2 regions of the Sporosarcina thermotolerans genome follow, and region 2 is predicted to be linked to the other one. Evidence: riboswitches for the same ligand, from Rfam matches in the RefSeq annotation. Region 2 holds a riboswitch; the other holds the start of a gene.
The links. A riboswitch is a leader RNA that binds a small molecule or an ion and turns the genes downstream of it on or off. The one in region 2 is predicted to bind lysine.

Region 1 (15,255 bases), on a different contig from region 2:
GTATCTGTCATTGTTTATTTCTCCCCTTTCTTTATACTTATTATAAGGTAAGTGCTACTCATAACACAAATGAATTATACCCGAATAACGTTTTCCTCTATTATCGAACCGTTTCATTCATCTATATCAACATGCTTATCACCACTGTTATTTCCCGACCGTATTTCCATCATTTCTGAGATAGTCACAAATCTAAAACCCCGTTCCTGAAGTACAGGCAATATGTTCGCCAATGCTTTTACAGTTTGTTCACGATTTCCGCCACCATCATGGAAAAGCACAACATTGCCTTCCTTTGCCCCGTCTAAAACGAATTTAGTTATTTTATCTACACCGGGACTTTTCCAATCCATTGTATCCAAATGCCAAGACCACATGATGACCTTATAGCCCTCATTTACGACAGCATCTATCATATCGTCAGTATAGTTGCCCTCGACCGGTCTAAATAATTTTGTTGACTGTCCTGTAATTGAAAATATGGTATCATCGGTCTGCTTGATTTCCTCCAGTAAATTCGGTACGTTCTTCTTCTTGTGGTGACTGTATGTATGATTTGCCAATTCATGTCCTTCTTCATACATACGTAAAACAACTTCCGGATTCTTCTCGGCATTCGCTCCGAGGATGAAGAACGTTGCCTTCGCGTCGTACCTATTCAATAAATCCAGTATTTCGCGAGTATACTTTCTGTGAGGTCCATCATCAAATGTAAGTGCAATCACCTTTTCTTCGGTATTTATATCCCATAATATTTGCCCGGATTGCTCATAATATTTTCTGCCCCTATCGGCAAACGTATGTTCAAGTATAACAAACAGAAGTACAACAAATATAAGTAGTGAAATATACTTCTTCATGGATAGACACACTCCTTGGGCAGTTCTTGTTTTACCATATTGTTTGTTGTTTTTCGATAAAGATGTATGCATAAATGTTTTTTGTTCTGATTGCAAAACTAGTGAATATTGATAAACTGATAGGTAGCGGGTTTAATGTAAAACCTCATCGAGAATGGGAAGGAGTTATGATCATGGAAAAGCAGAAACAAAAGGTAAAAATCGAAATTTACGGGGCAGATATCGTTTGCGCTAGCTGTGTCAATGCACCATCTTCAAAAGATACATACGAATGGTTGCAAGCTGCGATTACGAGGAAATATCCAGGACAGCCTTTTGACATTGATTATATTGACATTGAATCTGAAATTGCGGATTCCGAACAGAAAGACATCGCCGAACAAATATTGAATGATGAGTATTTTTACCCTCTGGTACGTATCGAGGATGAAGTAATTGGTGAAGGCTATATTCAGTTGAAACCTGTTTTTAGCGCACTTGAAAAGCGCGGATATGTGGAGCAAGCATAATTCCTATTGATAATATTTTAATGTAAATGAGAAAAAATTCCCTTCCCCGATGAATTCGAGGGAGGGATTTTTCTTTTATCATCCAGCTTCGGGCGGCAACTGCTCGGGTCATAAGTCAAAGATACTACGTGGCAAAGACCGCCACTTCGTATCTTCGCCTTATGCCTGTCGCAGTTAGACGCCACCCTACGCTTTTGAATTACCCATTATGCCATTTGTACATCCAGAGTACTCCTGATTTCAATAAACGGGCTATCCGGCCTGTTACGGTTCGATCCGCAAGATAGGCAAATCCTTGTTTTTTTCCTAAGGAACCCATGAAGCCCTTCAATTTGATTTCCGGCATTTCTTTCGGCAATGGTTCTTTACTCCATACAAGGCGTAGTACCCGTACAATCTGTTCTGCCTGTTCTTCAGCAAGTTGTGCACTTGGTGCGTGTGGCAATGCAGCAATATCTCCAACAACGTACACGTCTTCGTAATCTGGGATTTGATGGTATTGATTCAACACGACGCGACCTCTATTTTTCTCTACATCCAATTCACGTACAATAGACACTGCTTGAATTCCAGCGGTCCAAACTACTGCGTCGACTTGAATACTTTCTTCATGATTGTAAAGGATATTTTCTTCGACCTTCGTAATGTTTGAATTGGAAATAACATCAACTTCGTGCTTGTCAAACCAATCCTTTACATAATTGCTCAGTCTTTCAGGGAAATCTTTTAAGATCCGTGGTCCACGATCAAATAATTTAATCTTCAAGTCTGGACGGCTTTCGCGCAATTCACTTGCCAGTTCAATACCGCTCAATCCAGCACCGACAATACCGACCGTCGCCCCTCCTCCAAGACCTTGAAGCAACTTGTATGTGCTACGTGACTTACCGATTGTCTGGATGCTGCTTGTGTATTCCGCAGCCCCAGGAACGTCATGATAATTATCTTCACAACCAAGACCAATTACAAGTTCATCATAAGGAACTTCTTCGCCATTACCAAGGCTGATTACCTTATCATCCAATTTAATGGCCGAAATTTCACCTTCTACGATATTTAGTCGTTCATGGGATGGTAATGCAACACGGATTTCCGAATCTGGAACCGTCCCTGCAGCCAATGCATAGAATTCCGTCTTCAAGCTGTGAAATGGAGTCCTGTCCACTAATGTAATTTCTACGTCGCTTGGCAGTTCTTTGTTTAGTAGACGAAGCAAAATTCGCATATTACCATACCCTGCACCTAATAAGACAAGTTTTCTCATTATTTTCTCCTTTTAAGCAACCATTTTCCGACATGTTCTCACTAAGATTATATCAGTTTGTGAGATTTTTCACAATAAGACATCCCAATTGACGGCGGGTGAAAAAGAGAGTAGCATGCCATGTAGGGTGAGGTGATCGCAGTGAATCCGATCGTAGAATTCTGCATGAGTAATCTTGCAAACGGTTCACAGAAAACATTGGAAGCATTAGAAAAGGATCCAAATATAGATGTTCTTGAATATGGTTGTCTTAGTTATTGCACATTATGCGCTCGAGGCTTATACGCTTTAGTTAATGGAGAAGTCGTTGAGGCGGACACGCCTGAGGAATTGACGGAAAAAATTTATCAGTTTATTGAGGAGAATCCGTTGTTTTAAAGCACAAAAGGGCTGTACAGAAAGTCAGTAAAACTGACCGTCTGTGACAGCCTTTTCAAATTACAAAATGAACAGTTTAAAACCGTTGATTTGCGTTCCAGCCGGACGCTTTCCGGAGGGCGTGCGGTGAACCAACCCGTTTGCAATTTATAGCGAATATCTTCTATTCCAGTCACTTAAATTCTTAAATAGGTAAGTCGGTTGCTGGGCTTGTTCCTTCACCACATCAGCGCTTGTCACTCCACCCTCAACATGGGCTGTGTCGATTCCGAAACGAATGCCTGCTTGGATGTCTGTGCCGTAATTATCACCGATCATGATTATTTCTTCTTTTCGAAAGCCCTTTTGTTGGATGAAATGAAGCAAATGCGGTTCTGGCTTTCCTACATATGTAGCTACTTTATCTGTCGTCGTTTCAAGAAGTTTAACAAAAGAACCATTCCCCGGGACAAGTCCTTTTTCCGTCGGGAATGCTTTATCCCCATTCGTTGCGATAAATTCTGCGCCAGCGCGTAGTGCCAAACTGGCCTCCGCCAATTTTTCGTAGGTGATTCCACGGTCGATACCGACGACTACAACGTCCGGACTTTCCGTTGTCAGTTTAAACCCTTCCGCCATTAGTGCAGCCTGAAGCCCCTCTTCACCGATCATCATTACGGATGCCCCGTCAAAATGTACCTTGCAATATTTCGCCGCTGCGATTGCAGATGTCATTATTGAATCAGTTCCCGTTTCAATGCCAAGTTGAAGCAGTTTCATTTGGAACTGCTTTGGTGTTGCGGAGGAATTATTCGTAACATAGAAAGGTTCAATCCCTCTACTTTGAAGGTCATGAATAAAGTCTAATGTCTCTGGTATTACTTCGTTCCCCCTATATACCGTTCCATCAAGGTCAAGGCAAATCGCCTTATATCGATCCTTTGTCATTACTCCGTAGGGCTGAACGCTGAAACCGGGCCGAGTTCATTCTCCAAGTAATAACGGACCTTTTCTGGGAATGCTCTAATGGCTTCTTTTGTTTCATTCAATACCGTCTCAACTTCTTCATTGTCAACTTCAACAAACTCACGTACAATCATCGTTCTAAGTCCAAGAACCTTTTTAAGCGGCTCGGACATTTCAGCTGTAATGACTTTCTCGTCTTCCATAATATCGATAATATCATCGTAGCTACCAGGATCCCGCATGATGAATCCGTCAATCATTGAGTTTCCGACATCAATGATCGACTCAACCACTGTATGGGCAATGCGTTGGAGAGCCAATTCATAGACTTTGTCAGTATTCCATTTTTGATGCCCTTCAAATAACTCCAAAAGGCTTTCCATGTATGATAATGCTTCGTTGATTTTATTGCGATCGATAAAGTACAAATTCGTTCCCTCCCGATTCTAAACTACCAATCCATCATATCATAATGTGCATACAAATGAACCGCCAAGTATACACGATTGTGTACACTTGGCGGCTCGATTTCCTATTCCTGTTCAGAGGGCTGATTTTTCACCTTGCCCACTTTCCGTAAGACAAAATAGGCACATCCGAAATTACAGTATTCATAAATATAATCTTGCAATGTACTTATTTTCGTTTCATATGTCGCTTTTGAATTACGATCCTCAAAAAAACCTTTCAACCGAAGTTGACCATATCCCCAGTCACCTAAAATATAATCGTATTTTGACAACACGTCACTATACCTAGCAATTAAGGCTTCTTCATTGAAACCGTCACGGTATTCCTTCACCATTTCATATTCATATTCATTGATTGTTATCATCAACATCACCGCCATTTCAACTTTTACAGATAACTAATCTATATGCAGGAAAGTAAGCTCATTCATTCTTAAAATCAAAACAATCGCTTCTGCCAATGTATCATATATTCTGACTTCCAACAACTATTGATTCGCCTAGTTCAGTCAGCCCTGTCTAAAAAAACCCAAAAGAAAAGCAACCATTTAAGGTCGCTTTTCTAAGGAATTAAATTAACGGTTCTCTAACGTTAGGCTCTGCTTCTTGATTTGGACACTGCCCAAAATATGCTTCCCGCTAATCCTCCCCAAATGATGAGGATTCCTACTACCATCATGAATATCGCTCCACCGCTCATATTGAATCCTCCTTATCGATTGTCATAGTCTGTTGAATCCGATGTTTTTTTATTCCATTTCAGTGCAGTGAAGATGACGGCCATAACGATTGCGAATAGGGCGACCATCCAACCCGTTGACATGATGAAGGCATCTGAATACCCTTCGTAGTTTCCAATTACGTTCCCTGCCGCATCTTTATGCTGTTTGAAAAGGTTGATGCGTAAAAGGTCGAACATCATATAACCAAGAACAGCAGGTGTGATGAACCTCAAGCACACTTTCCAAAGTGTTCCAACTTGTATATCGGAGATCTCATTTGCATGCTCTCCAAATACATCAAGCTTCTTGAAGACCCATACGATAAGGACTACTTCTACTAAGCCGATTGCAGCTACCCCGAATTGGTTGATGAAGTAGTCAGCTACGTCTAAGAAGTACAATCCTCCCCGCGTTGCGAAAAGCAAAGAGATGACAGCAGCAAGCCCGACTCCAAATAAAACTGATTTTGTTCTGGAGATATTGAATTTCTCTGATAACCCTGCGATATATGTCTCACAGATTGAAATGAGCGATGTAAGCCCTGCGAGAACAAGGGATAGGAAGAACAAGGCCCCGAATATACCATTCATTCCTGGCATTTCATTAATGATTTGCGGGAACACAACGAATGCCAAACCGACACCAGCCGAAGCAACATCCGAAACAGCTTCACCTGCTTGTGTCGCCATGAATCCAAGCGCTGCAAAAATTCCAATACCAGCCAATAACTCAAATCCTGAGTTTGCAAAACCAGTTATGAAAGCGTTGTTCGTAATATCCGATTTTTTTGGTAGATAGCTCGAATACGTGATCATAATAGCAAACGCGATCGATAGACTGAAGAAAATATGCCCATATGCTGCTACCCAGACCGTGGAATCCGCCAACTTGCTTAAATCCGGTTTAAAGAAGGCATCCAACCCAAGCGCCGCACCTTCAAGTGTTACAGCACGTATAACAACAAGCAGGAATACAATGACAAGCAAAGGGATGAAAATTCTATTCGCCAATTCAATTCCTCGTTTTACCCCTGCTAAAAGAATGATAAACGCAATCGCCCAAACAAGGACTAACGGAATGAGTACACCTGGGACGAGCCCACCGACATCTCCTGGATTATCGGCTAAATTCAATACTGTTCCAAACAGGAATCCTCCTGTATCATCACCCCACGCCAAATTGAAGGAGTAAACCGTGTACTTGACGGCCCAAGCGATGATAACTGCATAGTACGTAGAAATTACGAATGATACGAAAATCCCCCACCAGCCCAACCATTCAGCACCTTTTCCTTTCATCCGGAAAAATGATAGAGGTGCCGAACCACGATACTTGTGACCTATCGTGAATTCCAAGATTAAGATCGGGATACCGGCAGTTAAAAGTGCAAATAAATACGGAATGAAAAATGCCCCGCCACCGTTTTCATACGCAACATAAGGAAAACGCCAGATGTTTCCCAAACCAACAGCCGAACCAACCGCAGCCATCACGAACCCGGCCCTTGTACCCCACTGCGAACGCTGTCCCATAACAAATCCCCCTTCACATGTATTCTATGAATCTTTACCACTTTCAGACTATTATAATCTTATAAATCAGTATAACCGCTCAGAACTAGAGCGATATCCTAATAGTTATAATAATCAGTAATATAAATTATGTTTGTTAAACTCGCTTTATACTTGTTTGGAGAATACAAAAAAAACAGGTGAAGGAAAAAATCCTTCACCTGTTTTTTACTTTGTTAAAGAAGTCATGTTCACGTCTGATTTACCACGTTTTGATGCCCAAAAAATGAATAACGCGGCTGTTACGATAATAACAGTACCTAATCCGATCCAAACCGATCCTGTAAGTCCAAGGATGAAATAACCGATTATAGAAATCCCTGCAGCAATCAGTGCATATGGAAGCTGAGTGGAAACATGATCTATATGATTTGAACCCGCTCCGGTCGATGATAAAATTGTCGTATCTGAAATCGGTGAACAATGATCGCCGAATACAGAACCCGCAAGGACAGCCGACAATGCAGGAAGAAGTAACTCAGGCTCGGCATTGATCATAATCGTTCCTGCAATCGGTAAAAGGATACCGAATGAGCCCCATGATGTTCCTGTCGAAAAAGCCATTAAACCTGCTAAAACAAACATAATTACTGGTAGAAAATGTACTGGTACATTCGACTGTTCAACGGCATTTGATAAAAAGAGTCCTGTTTCGAGAATTCCAATCAAATGAGTTAATGCCCAAGCAAATATTAAAATGAGAATGGCTGGCATCATCGCTTTCATACCGCTGACAAATGCCTTGCCAAGCAATCCATAAGAAGCCGTCTCATTTTTCCCCATTTGGGACAAATAAAGAATTGCTGCTAAAACAGATGCGGTAATACCGCCTGTCATTAATGACAACGGAACATCTGTATTTTCGAAAATCGTCCAAACGCTCATGGAACCGCCAATACGGAAGCCAGTCCAAATCATCATGCCTAAAGTCACGACAACAAGTGTAATAATTGGAGCAATCAAATCCACAACACTTCCGTATGAGTGAACCGGGAAATCCTCTTTCAACTGACCTGGAATCTCTTTTTTCGGATCAAATAATTGACCTGATTCCTGTGCAATCGTTTCATGCTTTTTCATCTCAAAGAAATCAATGTTCGACCAAGCGAAGAAAAATACCATGGCCAATGTTGCAACTACATAGAAATTCATCGGTGCCATCATTAAAAATGCAGATAAAGGCGAATAGCTAACTGCCGCAGTCGTACTAAAAATTAAAGCGAGTTGGCCAATCAGGAATGCTCCCCAACTTGAAATAGGTGATATCACGCAAATTGGAGCGGATGTTGAATCGATGAAGTATGCTAACTTCGCTCGTGAAATGCGATGCTGGTCCGTGATTGGACGTGCAATTTGGCCAACAGCCAATGCATTAAAATAATCATCGACAAAAATTAGTATACCTAAGAACACTGTCAGAAGCTTTGCGCCTCGTCGCGTTTTAATGCGGCGTGTTGCCCATTCAGCGAACGCCCTGCTTCCTCCAGACAAACTGACAAGTGCTGTAATGATCCCAAGTAGCAGAATGAATACCATTATATAAATATTATAGGTATTCAATTCACCATCTGCCCAAAATGAAACAATCATGGCTGTCCAAAGATTTTTTAACGTCTCAATCGGTGTAAAACTTGCTACTAATAATGCTGCCGTCAAAATTCCCGACCCAAGTGATATAAGAACCCTTTTTGTAACCAATACCATAATAATTGCCACGAGTGGCGGTAAAATTGAAACCCAAGTGCCTATCATACTAACTTCCTCCAATTTTTTTGAATTGAAGAACAAGGTAACGAGCAAAAGCGAAGGGCGCACACGTAAGTCTATGGTGAAACTGTTTAACGGCGCTCTATGCCGTATAGCATAACCAATTTATGACTTTTGTAGTTAGCGCCCCGAGCTAAAGTAAAAAAAACCGACAGCCTATATACACTTTGAAAGTGTGAAAGGCGCCGGCTTATTCTACGATTCGTTTGAAAGATAATCTAAGATGTTTTATCTAACGTACGATCTGTAGCTCATCATGCAATTTCGCATGACAGTGCCATTCCTATTCGAAATGACCCCAGCAGAAGTGGATCGGCAATCCAGTTTCTACTTCGGCAAAACTTCCTTTCACGGGCGGTCATTGATGCCAATCTAACGTCCGTTACTAATAAGTCTTGCAGCCTCTACCCAATCGGTGTTCCTCTTGTTTTACAAGCTTAACAGCTTGACGAGATCTTTTCAAGGACTTTTTATTGGCCTCCTCCCTTACCTGGGAAAGGAATCTCTATTTGTGGGGGATTTCCGCTTCCACCGTTATAGATTTGCGGGATAGGACTTTGAAGCAATCCGATTGCCACTGGAATCCTTTGCTGCACTACAGTTCTTTGAGTAGCCAATGGGACTATGATTTGGACATTTACCGTTACTAATACATTCACTTCGACGATTGCGTTATTAATGCCAAATTCTGTAACTAATGTCTCTACATCTGTCTGAACCTCTCCAATGACATGAAACTTGATCGGAATTTTTGGTCCGAAGTTTCCAAGCATTGGCATATCCAATGCCTGACCTAACGGAACAAAGAATACTACTCCACCATCTTTCTCCATCTTATCGGGGTCGTATTCGATATCTTCACTGAGTGGCAGCATTTCCAAATTTCCGTTTTCCGCCATTTCTAAATGGGACTCGATTAACCCTTGTATTTCGGCCATTGTTCTTCTGATGATTTCGGTATTCAATGTATTCGTCACCATTCCAGAAGATTCAGTTGGAACATTTTGTATGATTTCATTCGTATCATAGATAACTGTTGAACGTGATTTGATAGCCTGTGTTATGACATGTGCAGCTATTCTTTCAGTTTGAGTTTCCGCATATAAAGTATAAATCGGAGTGAGCTTTGAATTGACGTAGTAAACAAAGAGGACGATAGTGAGTACAATTGCCGGCAAAATAATCGGAAACCATCTGCGTTTCCGCCGTGGACCACCACGATGTTGTGGAGTTCGGTGACGATTTCTCCTATAGTATTTGTGAGGCGCTTGCCCATAAAATCTCAAAACGACCCCTCCTACATGATATTATGCAGTTTAGGGGCCGTTCATGCTTGACTAAGATTCATTTTGATGGTCCGTCATGCTCAATTTATCTGACGCTTTCTGCTTTCCATACCAGCTTACAAGATCTCGGATCAACTCTGGCATATAATATTCCTTTTCTGCTTGTTGCAATGACGGAAAGAAGAAACCAAACGTGAACATATCAAGGGTTGCAAGCTTGTATGTTTCGCCGGAGACTACTTGCCTATTGCCAGCAAAGAGTTCACCTTCGTTGTTTTTGTATAATCTTTCAAAAATCATCTTCCCCATAAGAGTACCTCGGAAACCAAGGCCCTTAATTTCCATCTTTGGCCAATCTGCGTTTTGGGCAAGGTTGTAAATCTCAAGTACTTCACTTCCGTCAAGTGTGATTACACACGGATTGATCGGATGGGGTAGCATTGAATGCAACTTGCGCTTCGTCACCCATCCCTTTTCAAGGCTACTTAAAAAAATACCCGCATTGAACATGGCGCAATCCGCATCCGTATATTCAATCATTGCTCTGCCAAAAAATGATGAAAGGGAGCTTGCTTTGAGTAACTGCTGTTTTAGAGGTTCGGCATTGTAAAACACCTTTTCCTCCATCGCCTCGTTTCCAGCATTGATCAACGCATTGACGTCTTTTATATCCTCTTGTCGTCGCTCCATCTTATTGACATGAATGACTTCTGCCTTTTTTCCAATGACGCATTTAGATTCGTCCAAGGATATTGTAATATGGCCTACATATTCCGCAAATTTTCCAGTTGCCGCGAGTAGCGTTTCATTCACAAGCTCGCCTTCCATAAATAAATGATGGGTGTGCGCCCCTAATATGATATCAATTTGTTCGCACTCTTCAGCTAACAATCTATCCTCATATACCCCTAAATGGGATAAGCAGATGATGACATCCGTTTCATCTTGGATTTGATGTACAATCTTCCGAACTGATTGTCTGGGCTCATCAATCTGCCAGCCAAGGCGCCGATAGAATTCCGAATACATCGCTGTAGCACCTATAACTCCAATTCGGATACCTTTTTCAGTTTCATAAATATGATAAGGCTCCAACCATTTTGGAGTCGAACCATCCGTTTCCTTCAAATTGCATAGGATTACGTCAAAATCCGCGCCTTCATAAAGATTGGTTAATGCCTTTTTTGACATCGTAATCCCTTCATTGTTACCAATTGTCACTGCATCGTATCCCGCATGGTTCAATAAAGCAATATTCCCTTTGCCAATCGTTCCTTCCGTGAAAGGATGGGAACGGTCAACATGGTCACCAATATCAAATAGATAATAAGCTTCATTCTCCGCTTCATGCTTTTCCCTCGCAGACCGGAGAAATCTACTAATTTGAGGCCAACTATCGAAATGGCTGTGGACATCATTCGTATGATAAATATGAATTGTCTCCAAAGAGTTTTGCATTGTTTATCCCCAAATTCCTTCAATAATCGATCTTATTCCGAATAACAATAGCATGATCCTTAAAACGAGAACTAATGTATCTGAATTCATCTTCTTATTTAACTTCGTTCCAATCATTCCGCCGATATAAGCGCCCGGTATGACCGGAAGAGCATAGAGCCAAGGGACATGCCCTAAGGAAATATGGGTGGCGGAGTTCGCGATCGCTGATAGGAATACGATGAACATTGACGTCCCCACTGCAACATGTGGCGGGAATAAAAACAATAGAATCAGTGCAGGTACAATCATCGTTCCTCCACCAATGCCGAATAGGCCAGAAGCGAAACCGATGATAAATGTTAGGATTAGGGCAAACCAGATTGGATACCCATACACATGAGAATCTCCATTCTTATCGATAAACGTAATCGGTTTGCCGTGTTCTACAAACCATTTGATCGGTTTCAAATATTTACGGGATAGCAACAGGATGGAAAGGACTATAAGCAAAATGCCGAAGTATAGATTAAATGATTGCAAATTAATTCCTTTATTCACAAACGCCCCGATTATTAAACCTGGTATAGAACCAGCGAAAAAGATCCATCCCGTCCGGAAGTCGACCGTCTTCCCTTTCATATGCGAAAGGGTTGAAGAAAGGCCGTTGAATATCATCATAATAACCGAGATCCCGACTACGCTTTGCGGAGTGATGCCTGGAATCCAACCAAGGTTAATACCAACTAATAATGTCAACGGAACGAGAATCGTACCGCCCCCAAGCCCGACAATCGAACCCATTATGCCCGATATCGCACCAATAATAGCCAACAATACATACGCCATACTTATTCCTCCTCAAAAAAGTCAAGCTGCTTAGGTGTAAGTGCTTGGAAATCAATGCCCATCATTTTTTGAAAACGTTTGGCGTTCTCAGCTGCATGGCCACCAGAATTATTATTGAAGACGACAAATACATTCTTCGCTTCATTCTTTAATTTATTGACTGCCTGACGGATTTCATCCAATTCACTATCTGAATAATTATAGAGATACCGGACTTTGCGCCAAGCCTCATTATCTCCTGTCGTGTTGCGCCAGCCATTTACATTTCTTCCATGCAGGCGGATAAGCACTTTATCGTTGCGAGTTGTTTCTGCAACAAGAGGAATACTGCCAATTCCTGATTGCGGCTCATCACAAACGGAATGAATGAAATTAAGCTCTTTAAGAAAGTCAAGCGTCTTTTCCTGCATGGATGGCACGTACCATGATTGATGGCGGAACTCGATTGCCACGTCGTACCCTTCCAATTGGGTTCGAATGTATCTGATTTGGTTTACATTTTCTCTTATGCAATCAAACCAAGGTGGAAATTGTACGAGAATCATAGCAAGCTTTTTAGAAGCCCTCATCGGATTGATGGAAAGCTTGAACTGCTTGAACATTTCTTCAGGATTGGCGTATGGCAGTCTTCCCCGTTGATGCCCCGTCATCCCTTGATACGCTTTTACGATGAATTGAAAGTCATCGGGAGTTTCATCAATCCATTTACGGATATTACGCTCGGGTTGAATGGCGTAAAAAGATGCGTCTAACTCAACGATTGGAAAATGGGAGCTATAATCAATCAGTTTTTCACTTTTCTTGGAGGTCGGCGAGTAAACGTCCGGATGGTCGCCCCATCCTGTTAAACCGACTTGTATCATATAATCCCTCTTTTCCTTTCGCAGATGAATATTTTCATCATATCATATGTCTTAGGCGCGAATCTGCCATTTTGCATCATGGTTTTGTAGAGGGGGAATGCTTTGAGCGTGTGGGGGGTTTACTTGAGCGCGGGGCACGCCTTCTTGGGCGCGGGGCATGCTTTCTTGGGCGCGGGGCACGAGTTCTTGGGCGCGGGCCATGCTTTCTTAGGCGCGGGGCATGCTTTCTTGGGCGCGGGGCACGAGTTCTTGGGCGCGGGCCATGCTTTCTTAGGCGCGGGGCACGAGTTCTTGGGCGCGGGGCATGCTTTCTTGGGCGCGGGACATACTACTTTGATCAAACAAAAAGGCAGCCAAAGTTGGCTGCCTCATAATGGAGAGTATTACATTTCTCCGCTTAATTTCACTAAAATCTTTGCTTGCGTTTTATCATTCGTCAGAGCTTCGAAGCCTTTATCAACGATATCTTCCAACTCAATTTCAGAAGTGATAACGCCATGTGGATTCAACTGCCCTGTACCGATTAAGTCAACTGTTTGTTGAAATGTAGTTGGCGTATAAGCAATGGTTGATGTCACTTTAACACCCGTGTTCGTCAACTGCATTGGATTCCATTCAATCGGACGAGCAAAGATCGATACGATCACCATTGTACCGCGAGCACGTGTTGCGTCGATTGCTTGTTTGAATGTCGGTGCAACACCGGCAACTTCGAAGGACACATCCACGCCATCAGGTACAACGTCTTTAATAGCTTGTACAGGATCAACTTGTCCTGAATTGAAAACATGTGTTGCGCCAAGTTCTTTAGCTTTTTGCAAGCGGTCTTCAGATAGATCGAATGCGAAGATCTTACTTGCACCCGCTGCTTTAGCCGCAATAATTGTCAACAATCCAATCGGGCCAGCACCAAATACTGCTACTGTATCCCCGAATTGCATATTACCTTCTTTAACTGCTTGTACAGCTACTGCCGTAGGTTCAACTAATGCACCATCTTGCAACGTCATTCCTTCTGGCAATTTATAAATAAAGCTTTCACCTGCGTTTACATATGTAGCAAAACCACCGTCTGACCCTAAACCGATAAATTGGAAGCCATCATATGCATCCACATCTTCATGTTTATTACCAAATGTGTACATTGGGTTTACAGCAACACGATCTCCTACTTTGACCGAAGTTACGTCTTTCCCTACCTTTTCGACAACACCAGCAAATTCATGCCCCATTGTGAGGGGTGCTTGTTGTCCTGTTAATTGATGAGGTTCATTAACCGGAATAAACACCGGGCCCTCTTGATATTCATGTAAATCTGAACCACAAATACCTGCCCATGCTACGCGCACTGTCACCTCATTGTCTTGCAAGGGTTTCAGTTCACGTTCTTCCACACGGATATCTTTCTCGCCATACCATACTGCTGCTTTCATACTTCATACCTCCTATTTTTTGGTGAAAAATCTACTGCGATGTTTCTAAAATAGAAATTGAAGAACCGAATTAAAATATCTTTAATTCAAGATAATTATATCAATTAATCTATAACAATACAAAGAATATGATTTTAGGAAAGTAGTCTATTTTATGGAAGCTATTATGAAATTTTAACAGTATGTAAATAAAAAAACCGCCTGCAATGAGGCGGTTTGATTGTTTCTTTATTATCCGATAGAACCTTCCATTTCGAACTTGATAAGGCGGTTCATCTCTACTGCGTATTCCATTGGCAATTCTTTTGTGAATGGCTCGATGAAGCCCATGACGATCATTTCAGTAGCTTCAAGCTCAGGAATTCCACGGCTCATCAAGTAGAAGAGCTGCTCTTCCGATACTTTCGAAACTTTCGCTTCGTGCTCGAGTGAAATGTTATCATTCAGGATTTCGTTGTATGGGATTGTGTCAGATGTCGACAATTTATCCATGATCAGCGTGTCACACTCGATGTTTGCACGTGCACCATCTGCGCGGCGGCCGAAGTGAACGATACCACGGTATGTTACTTTACCACCATGTTGAGAGATTGACTTCGAAACAATTGTTGATGAAGTATTCGGTGCCAAGTGCATCATTTTCGCACCAGCGTCCTGATGTTGTCCTTTACCAGCAAGCGCGATGGACAATGTCATTCCACGTGCGCCTTCGCCTTTAAGGATACAAGCCGGATATTTCATCGTCAATTTCGAACCGATGTTACCGTCAATCCATTCCATTGTAGCATTCGCTTCACAAACCGCACGTTTCGTAACAAGGTTATAGACGTTGTTTGCCCAGTTTTGAATCGTAGTGTAACGGCAGTAAGCATCTTTTTTGATGATGATTTCAACGACTGCA
Region 2 (15,255 bases):
TTTGAGCTACATGTGATTTCCCATACTTTTTGGCAACATACTCAATAACTTCAGAGCGTCGATTATCTGCAAAATCGATATCGATATCGGGCATTGTAATTCTTCCCGGGTTCAGGAAACGCTCAAAGATAAGTCCGTATTTGATAGGATCTACGTCTGTAATACCGAGTGAATAAGCGACAAGTGACCCCGCGGAAGAACCCCTTCCTGGTCCTGTAAGAATACCCTGTTCTCTCGAGAAACGCATGAAGTCCTCTACGATTAAAAAATAATCGGAGAACCCCATGGATTCTATTATTTTTAGCTCATATTGTATTCTTTCAAAATAGGTCGGGGTTACGGAACCAAGTCGTCTTACCAACCCTTCCTCACAATGTTCCTTTAATAGCGTAGCTGAGGTTTCACCTACTGGAACCGGAAAAGCAGGCATCTGAAATTGACTCGGCGGTAATTCCGCATTGCAGGACAGCATTATACCTGACATATTTTCAAGCCATTCAGGCTGATCTGAAAACCAGTTCTGAAATTGTTCTTCTTCAGGAAGAAAAGCATCGTAAACTTCGATTTTGGGTCGAGAAGGGTCATTTAACTTATATCCGGATCGAATGGCAGTGGCGACTTCAAATGCGAACGCATCCTCTTCCATAAGATATCTTGACTCATGGAAGGCTGTTATCTCTATTCCGTTCGCCTCACTAATTCTTTGAATCTCTTCCTCGGAAGGATGTCTTACACCGCCTGGTCTGGAAACTCCGATGTAAACCGTTTGGCAAGCATTTCCTATTTTTTCAATGGTGTCGGTTAGCCGCCACTCTTCCCATGATTTATCGGTCAAAGGGCAAATAAGGACACAGCCCTCACTGTAAGCTTGCAGCCATTTTAATGGCAGCGTCTCCTGTTCCCTTGTCGCCATAGCACTACTGATTTTAAGTAAGTTGCCATATCCCTTATCATCCTTTGCATAGGCGAAGAGGAGCACATCCTTTCCTTCAGTAATATCAAGACGGATCGATAGACCGATAACCGGGTGGATATCGTATTTCTTCATTACATTATAAAATGAACGTACTCCGTACATTTTTGAATTGACGATTCCTACGGATTTAGCCCCTCTCCTTTTCAGAAGGGGGGCTAAGTGGTCGAGTTTTATAATTCCGCGCAATAGATCGGCGCCGGTTACAATTTGTGGATAGACAAGAACCAATTTCAACCCCTCCGACCCGTTATTTCACCGTGCATAATACTTTCAATTTGGCAATGATCTCATCTGCTTTTTCCCATGTGTAAACAGATGCTCCTGAAGCCAAAGGATGTCCTCCGCCGTCATACTCAGCCGCTAACTTGTTGATCACAGGGCCTTTCGAACGTAAACGCACTCGAATTTGATCATCTTCTTCAACAAAAATCACCCAGGCACATATTCCTTTTACATCGCCAAGGGCCCCGACAAGCTGAGAGGTTTCGCTAGCAGTTACATTAAATTCCTTTAATATCGACTTATCGATTTTAATGAAAGCCGAGCCATTTTCATCGATTGTAAAATTTTGATACATATACCCTTTCAAATGAAGCAGTCTACGATCTTCTTCGTACATTTCAGCAAAAAGACGAGTTCGATCGAAATCATATTTAATAAGGCTGCTTGCAATTTCAAAAGTTCTTACTGTTGCACTTGGGAAGAGAAAGCGACCAGTATCCCCTACAATCCCTGCATAGAGTAAGCGCGCGCAATCATCAGACATCTTCCAGCCGTAATGCTCCTGTCCTTCTTCGAATAAGAGATAAATCATTTCAGAAGTAGAACTGGATTCTGTATCAACCCATCTCAGATCACCATACGGATCGACATTAGGATGATGATCTATTTTCAGTATAAAAGCGCCATTCAAGTAATTCTCCGCATCAATCCGCTCAGTGTTCCCAGTATCTGTAATAATCACAAGTGCGTTATCATAGTCGGATGCAGTTACTACATCCTGAGTAGCTAAATAAGAAAGCATTTCATCATGCGTTCCCGATGCATATACTTGTTTAGTAGGATAGTTTGTTTTTATCAATTCCTTTAACCCTACCTGAGATCCATATGCATCTGGATCCGGTCTGACATGTCGATGGATAATGATCTTGTCATATTTCTCAATTGTGTCGATGATTTGTCTTTTCAATTTCAGTTTCCTCCACGTTTCAATGATTTTTAGTCGCAATCCCAAAATAAAGCCGCTACAATGGAAGAAGTTCTTTGATGGAGGCCTTTTTATGAAAACAATAAATTTCTTTTTAGTCTTTTTCATCGTAGCATCTGGTGTTTTCTATTTTTATTTTAAAACTCGTCAATTTAGGACAAGTTATGTATTTCCAATCCGTAAAAAAATGTTTGCGAGTAAAGCTGGATCTTTCTTAGGCGGACTTCTGCTTTTCTTTGGCATAAACCAGCTTATTCTTTTTCAAGGCATTGTCACCTATTTGGTTTCCGGGTTATTCATCGCCTTTGGTGCATACATCATCTATTTCAATACGAAAGCAACAAAGCATTATAAGCAGTATGTTGACGAAGAGACAAGGTTGAACGAAAACTGATGCACATTGCATCAGTTTTTTTTGTTTTTCGTCTAGCTCCAGGTGGCAGCTGCTCGGGTCATAAGTCAGCTCTGCTGTAAGGCAAAGGGCGCCTTTTCGCAGATCTGCCTTATGCCTGTCGCAGCTAACCGCCACCCTCCGCTTTTGTCGTTATCTCTCAAACAACTGATACATGACCATCGCTTTGGCAATGAGTTCCGAATCTGAGAAAAGGTCGAAGTCCACTTTAACGAACCTACGGCTCATCTGGAGGATTCTTGGTTCAACGGTGACTACACTTCCAAGCTGTACGTGTTTAATGAAGTAGATTGTCATGTTTTCAGGTACACTTTCACCGCGCTTACGCATTTTAATCGCCCGGTTGCCAACGTCTGTCAAAAGCGTCGTCAATGCCCCATAGGATAATGATCCAAATTGATTTGTCATTTGAGGGACAACAGAGAATTCGACATTCTGCGGGTGATCCGGCACCGCTTTCATCTGTCCTTTAACGATATCATCTATTTTCTCGCCCTGTTGTGGTTGCCTTTGCGTCATTTGCAATGCCTTCAGTACATCTTGCCGACTAATGATACCTTCTAAAATGTTAGTATCACTCACTACCGGCATTAAATCGATGCCCTCCCAAATCATGCTATGACCAGCGGATGCAACACTTGTTTTACCACTTACTGTTATTGGATGTTGGGTCATCACTTTTTCAATCAGATCCGTTTCATTCTTTCCTACTGCATCCCGTGATGTAACAATTCCAATCAGCCTACCGTTCTTTTCTATGACCGGATACCCGGAATGTGCCGTTTTACGGTTCACTTCGTTAAAATAACCGACATTGTCCTTCGGGAAGAAAGTGATTGTTTTCTCAAGGGGTGTCACAATGTCTTCTACAAGCAGGATTTCCTTTTCTATTAATTGGTCGTAAATCGCCCGGTTCAACATAGTCGCAACCGTAAATGAATCATAGCTGGATGAGATGATAGGTAAATTCAATTCATTTGCTAGCTTTTTTGCTTCATCGGCAACATCGAAACCTCCTGTGACTAGGACAGCTGCACCTGCGCTTAATGCAAGCTCATGTGCCCTTAGCCTGTTTCCGACAATCAGTAAGCTGCCCGCGTCTATGTATCGTCTCATATCCTCAAGTTTCATGGCTCCAATGACAAATTTGGTTAGTGTTTTATGAAGTCCATCACGACCTCCTAAAACTACCCCATCAACAATATTGACGACTTCAGCATAAGTCAGTCGCTCAATATTCTCCTTCTTTTTCTTTTCAATACGTATTGTTCCCACTCGCTCAATCGTATTGACGAGCTTTTGGTTTTCAGCTTCCTTAATTGCCCGATATGCTGTGCCTTCACTAACTGACAAGGCCTTTGCAACTTGCCGGACGGAAATTTTTTCGCCGACCGCTAACCCTTCGATATAACGTAAGATCAATTCATGTTTAGTCGACATCTTTTCACCTTTTTTCTCTATTTACCTATTCCCATTTTATCATATATCAAAAAGAATAGCGTTTACCAAGGCATTGTTAGATTTCGAATTAATTGAAAAACCGATTCAGAACATAATTCCACTGTTCGAATCGGTCAATATTCAAATTTCTATTGAGTCTCCAGCCTGCATGATGTTCACTTCGTGAGTTGATACAAGATTTTTAAATTGTTGCGGATTTTGCCTGATTGGAGGGAATGTATTGTAATGAATTGGCACAACAAGTTTGGGATTCAACAGTTCTACAGCGACCGCAGCGTCTTCAGGTCCCATTGTGAAATTATCCCCAATCGGAAGGAATGCTACGTCGATTGTCTGACGCTTCCCTATTAAAGCCATATCACCAAATAGCGAAGTATCTCCGGCATGGTAAACCGTTTTTCCTTCTGCGGTAAATAAGATCCCTGAAGGCATTCCCGTATAGATGATTTCATTTTCATCCGTTGTGTAAGAAGAACTATGGAATGCCTGCGTTAATTTAACGCTCCCGAACTCAAACTCATTCATTCCACCAATATTCATGCCATGAGTATTGAGTCCCTGCCAACCGAGGTAAACGGCAAGTTCATTAGGAGCTACGATTAACGGGTTGTATCTTTTAGCAATTTCAATCGTATCTCCAACATGGTCATTATGTCCGTGCGTTAGCAAAATAACATCAGGCGTCTGATCGGATGCCTTTAGGTCAGTCAATTCATTTCCCGTGATGAATGGGTCTATTAATATCGTCTTTCCCGCCGTTTCAATCTTCACGACAGAATGTCCATGATAAGAAATCTTCATTTAAAATCCCCCTCCATATACGTTCATACTTACTTGTTTCGATAATCAAACACAAAACCCTCTTTTTTGGTATGATAAAATTATCCAAAGAGGAGGGTCAATATGAATAAAATTCAGGACATTCAGCAATTCTTGCAAGATGAAAATTTAGATGCAGCGCTCATTACAACTCCAGACAATGTTTTCTATGTATCCGGTTTTAAAAGTGAACCACATGAAAGACTTTTAGGCGTAATGGTATTCAAGGAAGCTGAACCATTCGTCATCTGCCCATTAATGGAAGTGCCTGATTTGAAGGCTTCCGGTTGGAATTTTGAAGCCGTCGGACACCAAGATACGGAAGATGCTTGGGAAGTACTTGCTGCAGCCGCACGGAAGAGAAATGTTTCGTTAGAGAAAATCGCTATCGAAAAATCTCATTTGACAGTTGAGCGAATGGAACGAATGGAAGAGCTCTTCGAAGGTGTAACAATTTCCCGTATTGATGAAAAGTTGAATTCCTTAAGAAATATAAAAAGCGAAGACGAGCTTATAAAGCTGCGAAAGGCGGCAGAATTAGCTGATTATGCAATAGAAGTAGGTTGTAAGGAGATTGCTGAAGGAAAAACAGAACTCGAAATCCTTATGGCAATCGAGTTTGAAATGAAGGGAAAAGGCGCAGAAAAGATGTCATTCGATACGATGGTATTGTCTGGTCCAAAAACTGCATCTCCTCATGGCAAACCAGGTTCCCGGAAAATCCAAAAAGGCGATTTCATTCTATTTGACCTCGGTGTTGTTTATGAAGGATATTGCTCCGACATTACAAGAACAGTGGCATTTGGAGAGCCATCCGAAAAACAGCGTGAGATTTATGAAACAGTTAGAAAAGCCGAACAGGCGGCAATCGATTTAGTCCGTCCTGGAGTGAAGGCACGTGAATTGGACAAGGTTGCTAGAGATGTCATAACGGAAGCCGGATATGGTGAGTACTTCACCCACCGCCTCGGGCATGGACTCGGCATTTCTGTACATGAATTCCCATCCATCACCGGGACAAATGATCTTGAACTTCAAGAGGGCATGGTCTTTACGATAGAACCAGGAATTTATAATCCAGAAATCACAGGTGTGCGTATTGAAGATGATGTCGTCGTCACAGCTGACGGAGTTGAAGTTTTAACTAAGTTCCCTAAAGAATTAAAAATCATAGAAGCATAAAAAATGCTGTCCGGTTTTCCGGACAGCGTTTTCATTACCCCAATAAAGTTTCTGCAGGCACATACTCAATGCCTTGCGCTTCAGCAACAGCTTTGTATGTGACATGGCCTTCCAATGTATTGATCCCCTTTTGCAAGGCAGGGTTATCCAAGCACGCTTGCTTATATCCCTTATTTGCAATTTGCAATGCATATGGCACCGTTACGTTTGTCAATGCCATTGTTGACGTGCGTGGAACAGCACCTGGCATATTTGAGACAGCATAATGGACGATTCCATGCTTCTCATACGTTGGATTGTCGTGAGTAGTTACACGGTCGGATGTTTCAAAGATTCCACCTTGGTCGATAGCGATATCGACAAGTACAGAGCCCGGCTTCATCGATTTAACCATTTCTTCAGAAACCAATTTCGGAGCCTTTGCACCCGGAACTAATACACATCCTATAACAAGATCAGATTCCTTGACTGATTCGGCAATATTGAATGGATTGGAAACAAGAGTCTGGATGTCGTTTCCGAACATTTCATCTAATTGGCGAAGACGATCAACTGATAAATCCAAGACAGTTACTTGTGCACCCATCCCAACTGCAATTTTAGCGGCATTTGTACCCGCTTGTCCCCCACCAATTACAGTTACTTTACCGCGTGATACTCCAGGAACACCTGACAGAAGGATTCCTTTACCCCCATTGATTTTCTCAAGGTATTGCGCACCGATTTGAGTAGCCATTCTTCCAGCCACTTCACTCATAGGAGCTAATAATGGCAAAGAATTATTGACTTGTACAGTTTCGTAAGCGATTCCAATTACTTTATTATCAAGTAATGCTTTAGTCAATTCCAATTCAGGAGCAAGATGTAGATATGTGAATAAAATAAGCCCTTCGCGGAAATAACCATACTCAGATGCAAGCGGTTCCTTAACTTTCATGACCATATCCGCTTCCCAAGCTTCACCTGCCGTCTCGACAATTTCCGCGCCTGCATTGACATAATCTTCATCAGTGAAGCTCGATCCAAGACCCGCTCCTGTTTCGATCAACACCTCATGTCCTGCAGATTTCAAATTGAAAGCCCCAGCAGGCGTCATTGCAACCCGATTTTCATTATTCTTGATTTCTTTTGGAACACCTATGCGCATTTCCAATCCCCCTAAATATTGATAATAAGTTGGCCGATTCGACACATAATATGAAAGGACCAATGTACAATCAATTCTATCAGATTTGTTATTAGATTGCCGCATTTTAATTATACAATCGAATTTTCAGATTTATATTAAGTGAATACACTTTCCCCACTGTGACAATTTCGTCGAATTTGTCAGGAAATTGGAAGGGTTTTTGTGATTTTTGTAGAATATAATTAATATGTAAGTAAAATCTACAGGATGGAGTGAAGAACATGGTACTAAAATATGACCAAATTATTGTGGCTGTTGATGGATCCAAGGAATCTAAATGGGCTTTCAAAAAAGCAGTTGGCATAGCAGAGCGGAACAATGCTACACTGAATTTGGTGAATATCATCGACACACGTTCATATGCGGCTGTAGAGGCATACGATCGTTCCATCGCCGAACGGGCACAGAAATTTGCCGAAGAATTACTTAATGAATATAAGCAAGAAGCTGAAACTGCAGGTTTGCAAAATGTGAACATCATTGTAGAATATGGCTCCCCTAAAACAATGATTTCCCGTGACATTTCAAAAAAAGTCGAGGCTGACCTTATTATCTGCGGAGCAACTGGACTAAACAAAGTCGAACGCTTCTTGATTGGTAGCGTATCTGAAAACATCGTACGATCCTCTTCATGTGATGTGCTTGTTGTAAGAACACCTGAAGAATAAAACATATTGCAGAAAGGGCTGTCTAGATAGTCAGTAAAAACTGATTGTCTGTGACAGCCCTTTTATCAATTATGCTATGGGTACTGTTGATTTGCGCTCCAGACGGCACGCTTTCCGGAGGGCGTGCGGTGAACCAACCCGTTCGCTTCGCTTCCATTGGTTGTTTCACCTGTCCCGCTGATCCTCCCGGAGTCGGCCGTCTTCCGCTCCAATCAACTAAGTGTTTGTTTCTATACTTCAAGCGCAAAAAAGACAGAACTTAGAAACTTCATAAATTCCCTCTCCCAATTTCAATTGAACTACTTTATGAAACATTGCAATCTGCACCATCGATTACGAATGCACTATCATCAAAATGATTTTTCTAATGAATTTTCAAATCACCATTCTTCATACGAATTTGTTTGGCCTTATAAATCTTAAGTAACTCATCAACACTCCAAAAAAGGAAAGAAGATAGAAGAGAGAGCAATAAAAGAAATTTCATTGGTTCCCAACCCTCTTCATTTCTATGTATAATCATGATAAATGCAGTAGCAAGAATTAAATGAATTACTAATGCAGCTCCCACTCTTCCTATCCCCTTTAATTTTTTAGTGACAAAATCGGATAGTACGGAACTTGGCAACCCATAGAGCAAAAGGATAGGGAATAAATTCATTCCAATCATTATTACAAACCCCGATGGTTCTATAAGGAAAAGAATACATGAACTTCTAATTTTTCTCTATTTTATTCCATTGATATTTCTGATGATTGAAGCGTCCTCCCAAAGCGGAAATCACCATTTTTGCAGACTATTTTTAATAATATACATTACTTTAGTCCAATCTAATAACTTTTGCTTGCATTTATTATCAATAAGGGTTAAGGTTTTAGTAATTTAATACTTACTTATTTCGAAAGTTTTGAAGTAAGGATAGAGGCGCAAAGACCATCAGTACACATTCGGAGGATAATGAGATCCTGTGATGAGTGTGGAAAGGGGAATTTGCCGAAGTGGAGAGAATCTCATTCTTCTTGAAGCTGGTTCTGGGTTGAATAAGTCCAGGATTGTCATATAGGAAACTATATGGAGGGCTATCTTATGCAGAGAAATAATTTATTTATTATTTCAAAGCAACAACGAGCCCTCGTTGTTGCTTTTTGCGTTCATCAACAAACCGCCCTCCACCCTCTATTTATTTTTTAAAAAATAAATGATAGGACGTGGAGATTATGAATTTCGGACAAATTGTAACAGCTATGGTGACACCTTTTAACGAGCATGGGGAAATTGACTTCCCTGCAACAAGAAACTTGATCAATCATTTACTTGCGAACGGAACTGACGCTTTAGTAGTGGCTGGTACTACAGGTGAATCACCTACATTGACGACAGAAGAAAAAATTACGTTATTCAAGTTTACTGTAGATGTCGTTGCCGGAAGGGTTCCGGTTATTGCCGGTACTGGTTCAAACAACACAAGAGAATCCGTGGAGCTGACTATTCAAGCAGAAAATATTGGTGTAGATGCAGTAATGCTTGTCGCAGCTTATTATAATAATCCTTGTCAAGAAGGCTTATATCAGCACTTTAAGACAATTGCAGAAGCCACTTCCCTACCAGTAATGCTTTACAATATTCCTGGACGCAGTGTCGTCAACATCACGGTAGACACAATCGTCCGCCTATCGGCAATTCCAAATATCGTGGCCCTCAAAGAAGCTAACGGTAATTTAGACGCGATGTCCGAGGTCATCGACCGGACGCCTGTCGGTTTTTCACTGTATAGCGGCGATGATGCTTTAACAATTCCAGTTTTGTCTATTGGTGGGGTAGGTGTTGTTTCCGTCTCATCACATATAATAGGAAACGAAATGCAATCTATGATTCGAAACTTTAAACTTGGCGATATTCAACAGGCCGCAAAAGAACATCGCAGACTGTTGCCAATGATGAAAGCTCTTTTCGTCGCACCAAACCCATCCGGTGTAAAAGCCGCGTTGAATTTAACAGGGGTCTCCGTCGGCGGAGTCCGCTTACCTATGATTCCATTGAATGACGAACAACTGCTTATCGTACAAAAAGCCTTGACTGTTAACGAAGAAGTAATTATTTATTAATTCAAGTTTAATTAAAAAAGCGACATGCCATTCCGAATAGGAACAGCATGTCGCTTTTTTTGTACTTACTTTTATTGTTCATCGACCCATTCATCAATCTTACGCAAGAATGATGCCATTGCATGTTTATCCGACATAGTCGGTACTTTCGTTAAAAGGACATCAGGTGTGCCTTTCATGTTCGCTTCAGGCTTCTGAAGCACAAGGATGCTTTTCTCATGAACCGTACTTCTAAATAATGACTCCGGCAGTTGAATAACCGCACGTACCAGTGCATTCTTTTTCACATATCGGTGAAGCAAGGATGATTGGTCCGATTCAAATAGGGAAGCCGGGACAAGGAAAATGCCATATCCCCCACCCTTCAAATGATTCATGGATTGTTCGATGAATAGATGATGCGAATAAGCATGTCCTTCGGCTGGCATCATTTCAAAATTGAGTGCATTGTCATCATCAGGATAAAACCCAACTGGTAGATCACAAACAACTAAATCAACCGGGTCAACCATTAATGGACGCAACGCATCCTGTACAAAAAACTGTACAGGCTGTTCAAGTAAATTTGAGGAAACCGCTGAAAGTCTTACTAATAGCTCATCGATTTCTACGGATGTAGCTACCGTTTTCTCACCCATCGCATTCATAACAGTAAACAAGAGATTTCCTGTGCCCGCAGCGGGATCTAATAATGTCACTTGATCTTTTTTATCCATCAGTCGACTTGCAAAGTGCCCGATCAGCATGCCAATCGCGTCAGGCGTCATCTGATGATTCGGTTGCGCGTGCTCCTTCATTCCTTTTAAAACCGCGAGCTGAATGCCTCTACGAATTTCTTCCTTTGTAACTGACGCATTTAACCTTGGCATAACTTCGCCAGATAACCATTGATTGCACGCCTCAATTATGGACTCTAAATAAAGATTTTCCTTATTGGAAGTAGCAAACTCGTCTAAAAACTTAAAGATATGTTCAGTATTTGTTACCATTTTTATCCCTCTTATCAATTCTCAAAAATATATTGCTGTTAAAAGCCCACCCGTTTCCGAGTGGGCCAATTATTATTTGGTTAATTCTTTTACAGCTTTAATCGCTTTTTCGTAATCCGGATGATCCGTTACTTCATTTACATATTCTACGTAAGTGACAGTATCATCTTTGTCGATGACAAAGATAGACCGAGTTAATAAACGCAATTCATTTATAGCGACGCCAAATGCTTCACCAAATGAAAGATCACGATGGTCTGACAACGTCTTGACGTTCATAGCATCTTCCGCATTGACCCATCTTGCTTGAGCAAAAGGAAGATCAACGGAGATTGTCAAAACTTCAACATCATCTCCAAGTGAATAGGCCTCTTCGTTGAATTTTTTCGTTTGCAAAGAACAGACACCTGTGTCAAGTGAAGGAACAACGCTGATCAAGCGAATTTTTCCTTTTGAATCGTTCAATGTAACTGGCTGTAAATCATTCGAAAGAACTGTGAAATCTGGAGCTTTGTCGCCTACCGCAACTTCTTTACCAAGCAATGTAACGGGATTTTGTTTAAAAGTAACATTAGCCATGAAGACGCCTCCTATATCATTTCATTTCATTCTACTAAACAATTGTTCCCGCTTGCAACTCTTCGCCCTTTTGCAAACGCTTTGTCTCAACCACTTCTTTTTCGAATGACTGCTCATGGATGACATAGGTATCCGCAAACAGATCATGCAATGCTTCTTTTTTAGGCATAAAAATCACCAATAGGTAAGGAATAGTCAAAAGTTTCGATATGAAACGTCCGATAACCTCTCTAAAAAGAATTGTTCCCCAAGAAAGCTCCCCACCGTCTTTTTGAACAACTTTAATGCCTATTATCATTTTCCCGATTGTTTGACTGAAAAATTTCGTCATTAGGGCAAAGTAAGTTAGGAATACTACAAAGATTACCACCTTGTACGAACTGAAAAGCAGAAAGCCCGGATTGGAAATTTTGATGTCAAAAATTCTAAATATCGGTTTGATGAGAATTCCACTTACTGCTGACACCATCATCAAGTCAATTACATAAGCCCAGAAACGGGTCCAGAAACCCGCCAATTTCGGCCTGAATTGTTCTGTTCTTATAATTTCATATTGTGGAAGGTGACTTTGCCCGGTAACATCCGCCATCGATTGATTTTGATTTACATCATCCGTCATGTCAGTTCCCCTCCCTTATTTTTCACCATACAAATACATCATTCTTGGGGCGTCATAATCTGAAAGTAACTTACCAATCAGTTCCGACTCCACATTACGGCCAAATAGATTCCCTACATTCACTCCGAAAATCGATGCGAAACTGTCCATAGGTGCATACTCAAATACTGTTGCACCTTCCAGTTTATAATCCGCTTTTATTGCATCGATCACATCACCCAACTTGCCGACTTCATCTGCAAGACCCGATTCTATTGCTTGTCTGCCATTCATAATTCGGCCATCGGCTACTTTCTTCACAGCTTCAGTTGACATATTACGACCTTCAGCTACAATCCCTACAAAGCGCTCATAGGAATCATTAACCATTTCCTGAAGCATATTATGTTCTTCTTTAGTCATTTCACGTGAACCACTCATAATGTCCTTATAAGGACCTGTCTTAATCGTATTAAAATCAATGCCGTATTTCTCGGCCAATTTGGAGTAATTTATGCTTTCCATGATGACTCCGATTGAGCCTGTAATTGTTTCCGGATGTACGAAGATCTTTTCTGCTGGTGCGGAGACATAATATCCGCCCGACGCAGCCATTCCACCCATCGCCACGTAGATGGGAATTTCCTTTTCAATTTGAATTTCCCGGATTGAATCGTAAATATCGGATGATTCAACTACACCTCCACCTGGTGTATTGACAGAAAGGATTACTCCTTTCACTGATTGGTCGTTAAGTACGTCATTTAGCTGGGACATGAAAAATTGATGGTTGTATCCCGTTGTTGCGAAAATGGAGCTTCCAACGTCTTGAATGACGCCGTCTAATTTGAGGACAGCGATCCGATCTCTGTTAGTGCCTTGCTCGATTACTTTTTCACTATATGCATTGTTTGTTGCACCCATTTGTTCTAAAAAACCGTTAACATCCCTTGTGAATATGTACGATAGCGAATTGACGCCCACTGAAATAAATATCAGAACCGCCGCTACTATGATCGCGATCCACCGTTTCATTGTCATAGGTTACTTCCTCCTTCTATTCTCCACCACTATATACGTCCAACCCTCATAAAATGTTTCATTTAATATTAGTAAATACTATACCATTGATTTCCGTTCCGATTGGACGCTTTCCGCGGGCATGGCTTCAGCCTCCTCGGCGCTACGCTTCTGCGGGGTCTTCAGCTCATGCTATTCCCGCAGGAGTCGCCAATCTCCACTACAATCAATTAGAAATCCCTTTAAATTTTCTGTCCAATATTGTCTTTTATAAAATTTTATTAACTAATATTTATGTATAAGGTATTTCTGTTGATTGGAGCGGAAGGCGGCGAAGTGCAACGATAATGCTCTCAACGCTTCGCTTTTGTTCGCAAAAGCCGTGCTTCGTAACGGCTTTTCCTGGGGGAAACCCCTGCCTTAATTTCTGCAAAAGGCGCAGAAATACGGCAAATCGAACTCTTCGTGGTTCGATTGGAAACCGTCCGCCTGAAGCGCAGATCAACATTATTAGATATTCCCAGTAAATTAATGCGCATTTCTTTTCATTGATATTGTCTCATATACTTTGGAAATGGTGAAAAGGATTAGGGCTGCCCATATAATTGAAAACGAAAGCATTTCAATTGAGGAGAATGACTCCTTATAAACCACTACTGCCAAAAACAACATCATCGTTGGCGCGATATATTGGAAGAAGCCCGACACATTTAAAGGAATCATTTGCACACCCTTCGCATACAAGACGAGCGGAAGCGCGGTTGCTACTCCAGTCAGTACAAGAAGTATGTCCGTTTTTACATCCGAATGCAAAAAGACAGCCTGCCCTTTCATGAACAGATAAATATAATATCCTATTGCAAATGGTGTCATGAACAAGGTTTCTATCGCCAATCCACGGAGTGAATCCAATTGAATTCTTTTCTTAATAAACCCGTATACAGCAAAAGTGACCGCAAGGGTTAAGGCAATCCAAGGGAATTTCCCATATGAAAATGTCAGAATCACAACAGCCGATGCCGCCAACAGGAAGGCAATCTTTTGTAGTGAAGATAATTTTTCCTTTAGAAAAAAGATACCAAGCAATACAGAAACTAACGGATTAATGTAATAGCCTAAACTAGTTTGCACAATATAATTATGATTAACAGCCCATATGTAAATAAACCAGTTGGATGTAACGAGTATGGAAGCTATAAAAAGACTCCAGAATTGAAACTGTTTTTTCCAAAGCTCACTTACATCCTGAAGCAATTGTTTTCCGTTCTTTAAAATAAGAATTAAAAGAAGCGTGGAAAAGAATGCCCACACGATACGTCCCGTTAGTATTTCATCGCTTTGCACATGAGATAAATGTTTCCAATAAACGGGCATAATCCCCCATATTAAAAAAGATGCTACGACCCAAAGTACACCGCTTTTTTCATTCTGCATAAAGGTTGCCTACTCTCTCTCTAAAATGACAATATTATTATTAAAAACCGGCCTCCTATAAATGGATGGCCGGTTTTAATTCATCCTTTATTTAGCTCGGCTTTTCTTAACTCAACACGCATGATTTTACCAGATGCTGTCTTTGGCAATTCTTTAACGAATTCAATTTTACGTGGATATTTATAAGGTGCTGTTAATGACTTCACATGATCTTGTAGTTCCTTTATTAAGTTTTCCTCGTGTTCCATTTCCGGGTCGCGTAATACGATAAATGCTTTGACGACTGCACCGCGAACTTCATCAGGGCTGCCTACAACAGCACATTCTCTTACAGCTGAGTGCTTTGTCAATGCATCCTCCACCTCAAATGGGCCTATTGTATAACCGGAACTGATAATGATATCATCACCTCGCCCCTCAAACCAGAAGTACCCATCTTCGTCAAGTTTCGCACGGTCACCCGTTACATAATAGTCTCCTCTGAACTGCATCTTCGTGCGTTCCGGATCATTCAAATATTCTTTGAATAGTGCTGGTGTGGAAATATGTACAGCTATATCCCCGACTTCTCCTGCTGAAACTGGAATTCCGTCTTCATTAATAATTTCAACACGA

Region 1: another riboswitch for lysine. It lies ahead of ACFPZG_RS14830 (Na+/H+ antiporter NhaC family protein); the one in region 2 lies ahead of dapA (4-hydroxy-tetrahydrodipicolinate synthase).

Annotation. Positions count from the first base shown of each region.
Region 1 covers NZ_JBHSRM010000018.1:36,713-51,967, forward strand. The annotation lists gene ACFPZG_RS14780 (NifU family protein) at 1-11, opposite strand, end outside; gene ACFPZG_RS14785 (polysaccharide deacetylase family protein) at 114-860, opposite strand; gene ACFPZG_RS14790 (YuzD family protein) at 1,034-1,369, shown strand; gene ACFPZG_RS14795 (NAD(P)/FAD-dependent oxidoreductase) at 1,569-2,633, opposite strand; gene ACFPZG_RS14800 (YuzB family protein) at 2,775-3,011, shown strand; gene ACFPZG_RS14805 (TIGR01457 family HAD-type hydrolase) at 3,159-3,938, opposite strand; gene ACFPZG_RS14810 (DUF86 domain-containing protein) at 3,938-4,384, opposite strand; gene ACFPZG_RS14815 (YutD family protein) at 4,489-4,791, opposite strand; gene ACFPZG_RS14820 (MetS family NSS transporter small subunit) at 5,019-5,126, opposite strand; gene ACFPZG_RS14825 (sodium-dependent transporter) at 5,139-6,680, opposite strand; gene ACFPZG_RS14830 (Na+/H+ antiporter NhaC family protein) at 6,888-8,471, opposite strand; lysine riboswitch at 8,726-8,901, opposite strand; gene yunB (sporulation protein YunB) at 8,957-9,772, opposite strand; gene ACFPZG_RS14840 (bifunctional metallophosphatase/5'-nucleotidase) at 9,824-11,230, opposite strand; gene ACFPZG_RS14845 (sulfite exporter TauE/SafE family protein) at 11,234-12,058, opposite strand; gene ACFPZG_RS14850 (DUF72 domain-containing protein) at 12,061-12,921, opposite strand; gene ACFPZG_RS14855 (2,3-butanediol dehydrogenase) at 13,305-14,354, opposite strand; gene sufB (Fe-S cluster assembly protein SufB) at 14,586-15,255, opposite strand, start outside.
Region 2 covers NZ_JBHSRM010000008.1:25,506-40,760, reverse strand. The annotation lists gene ACFPZG_RS04895 (DNA polymerase III subunit alpha) at 1-1,204, opposite strand, end outside; gene ACFPZG_RS04890 (DHH family phosphoesterase) at 1,224-2,165, opposite strand; gene ACFPZG_RS04885 (YtpI family protein) at 2,257-2,577, shown strand; gene ACFPZG_RS04880 (DRTGG domain-containing protein) at 2,728-4,035, opposite strand; gene ACFPZG_RS04875 (metal-dependent hydrolase) at 4,177-4,857, opposite strand; gene ACFPZG_RS04870 (M24 family metallopeptidase) at 4,960-6,057, shown strand; gene ald (alanine dehydrogenase) at 6,092-7,204, opposite strand; gene ACFPZG_RS04860 (universal stress protein) at 7,468-7,914, shown strand; gene ACFPZG_RS04855 (hypothetical protein) at 7,937-8,083, opposite strand; gene ACFPZG_RS04850 (hypothetical protein) at 8,279-8,584, opposite strand; lysine riboswitch at 8,827-9,005, shown strand; gene dapA (4-hydroxy-tetrahydrodipicolinate synthase) at 9,133-10,020, shown strand; gene ACFPZG_RS04840 (class I SAM-dependent methyltransferase) at 10,092-11,009, opposite strand; gene tpx (thiol peroxidase) at 11,082-11,588, opposite strand; gene ACFPZG_RS04830 (RDD family protein) at 11,623-12,207, opposite strand; gene sppA (signal peptide peptidase SppA) at 12,223-13,227, opposite strand; gene rarD (EamA family transporter RarD) at 13,735-14,640, opposite strand; gene mbcS (acyl-CoA synthetase MbcS) at 14,721-15,255, opposite strand, start outside.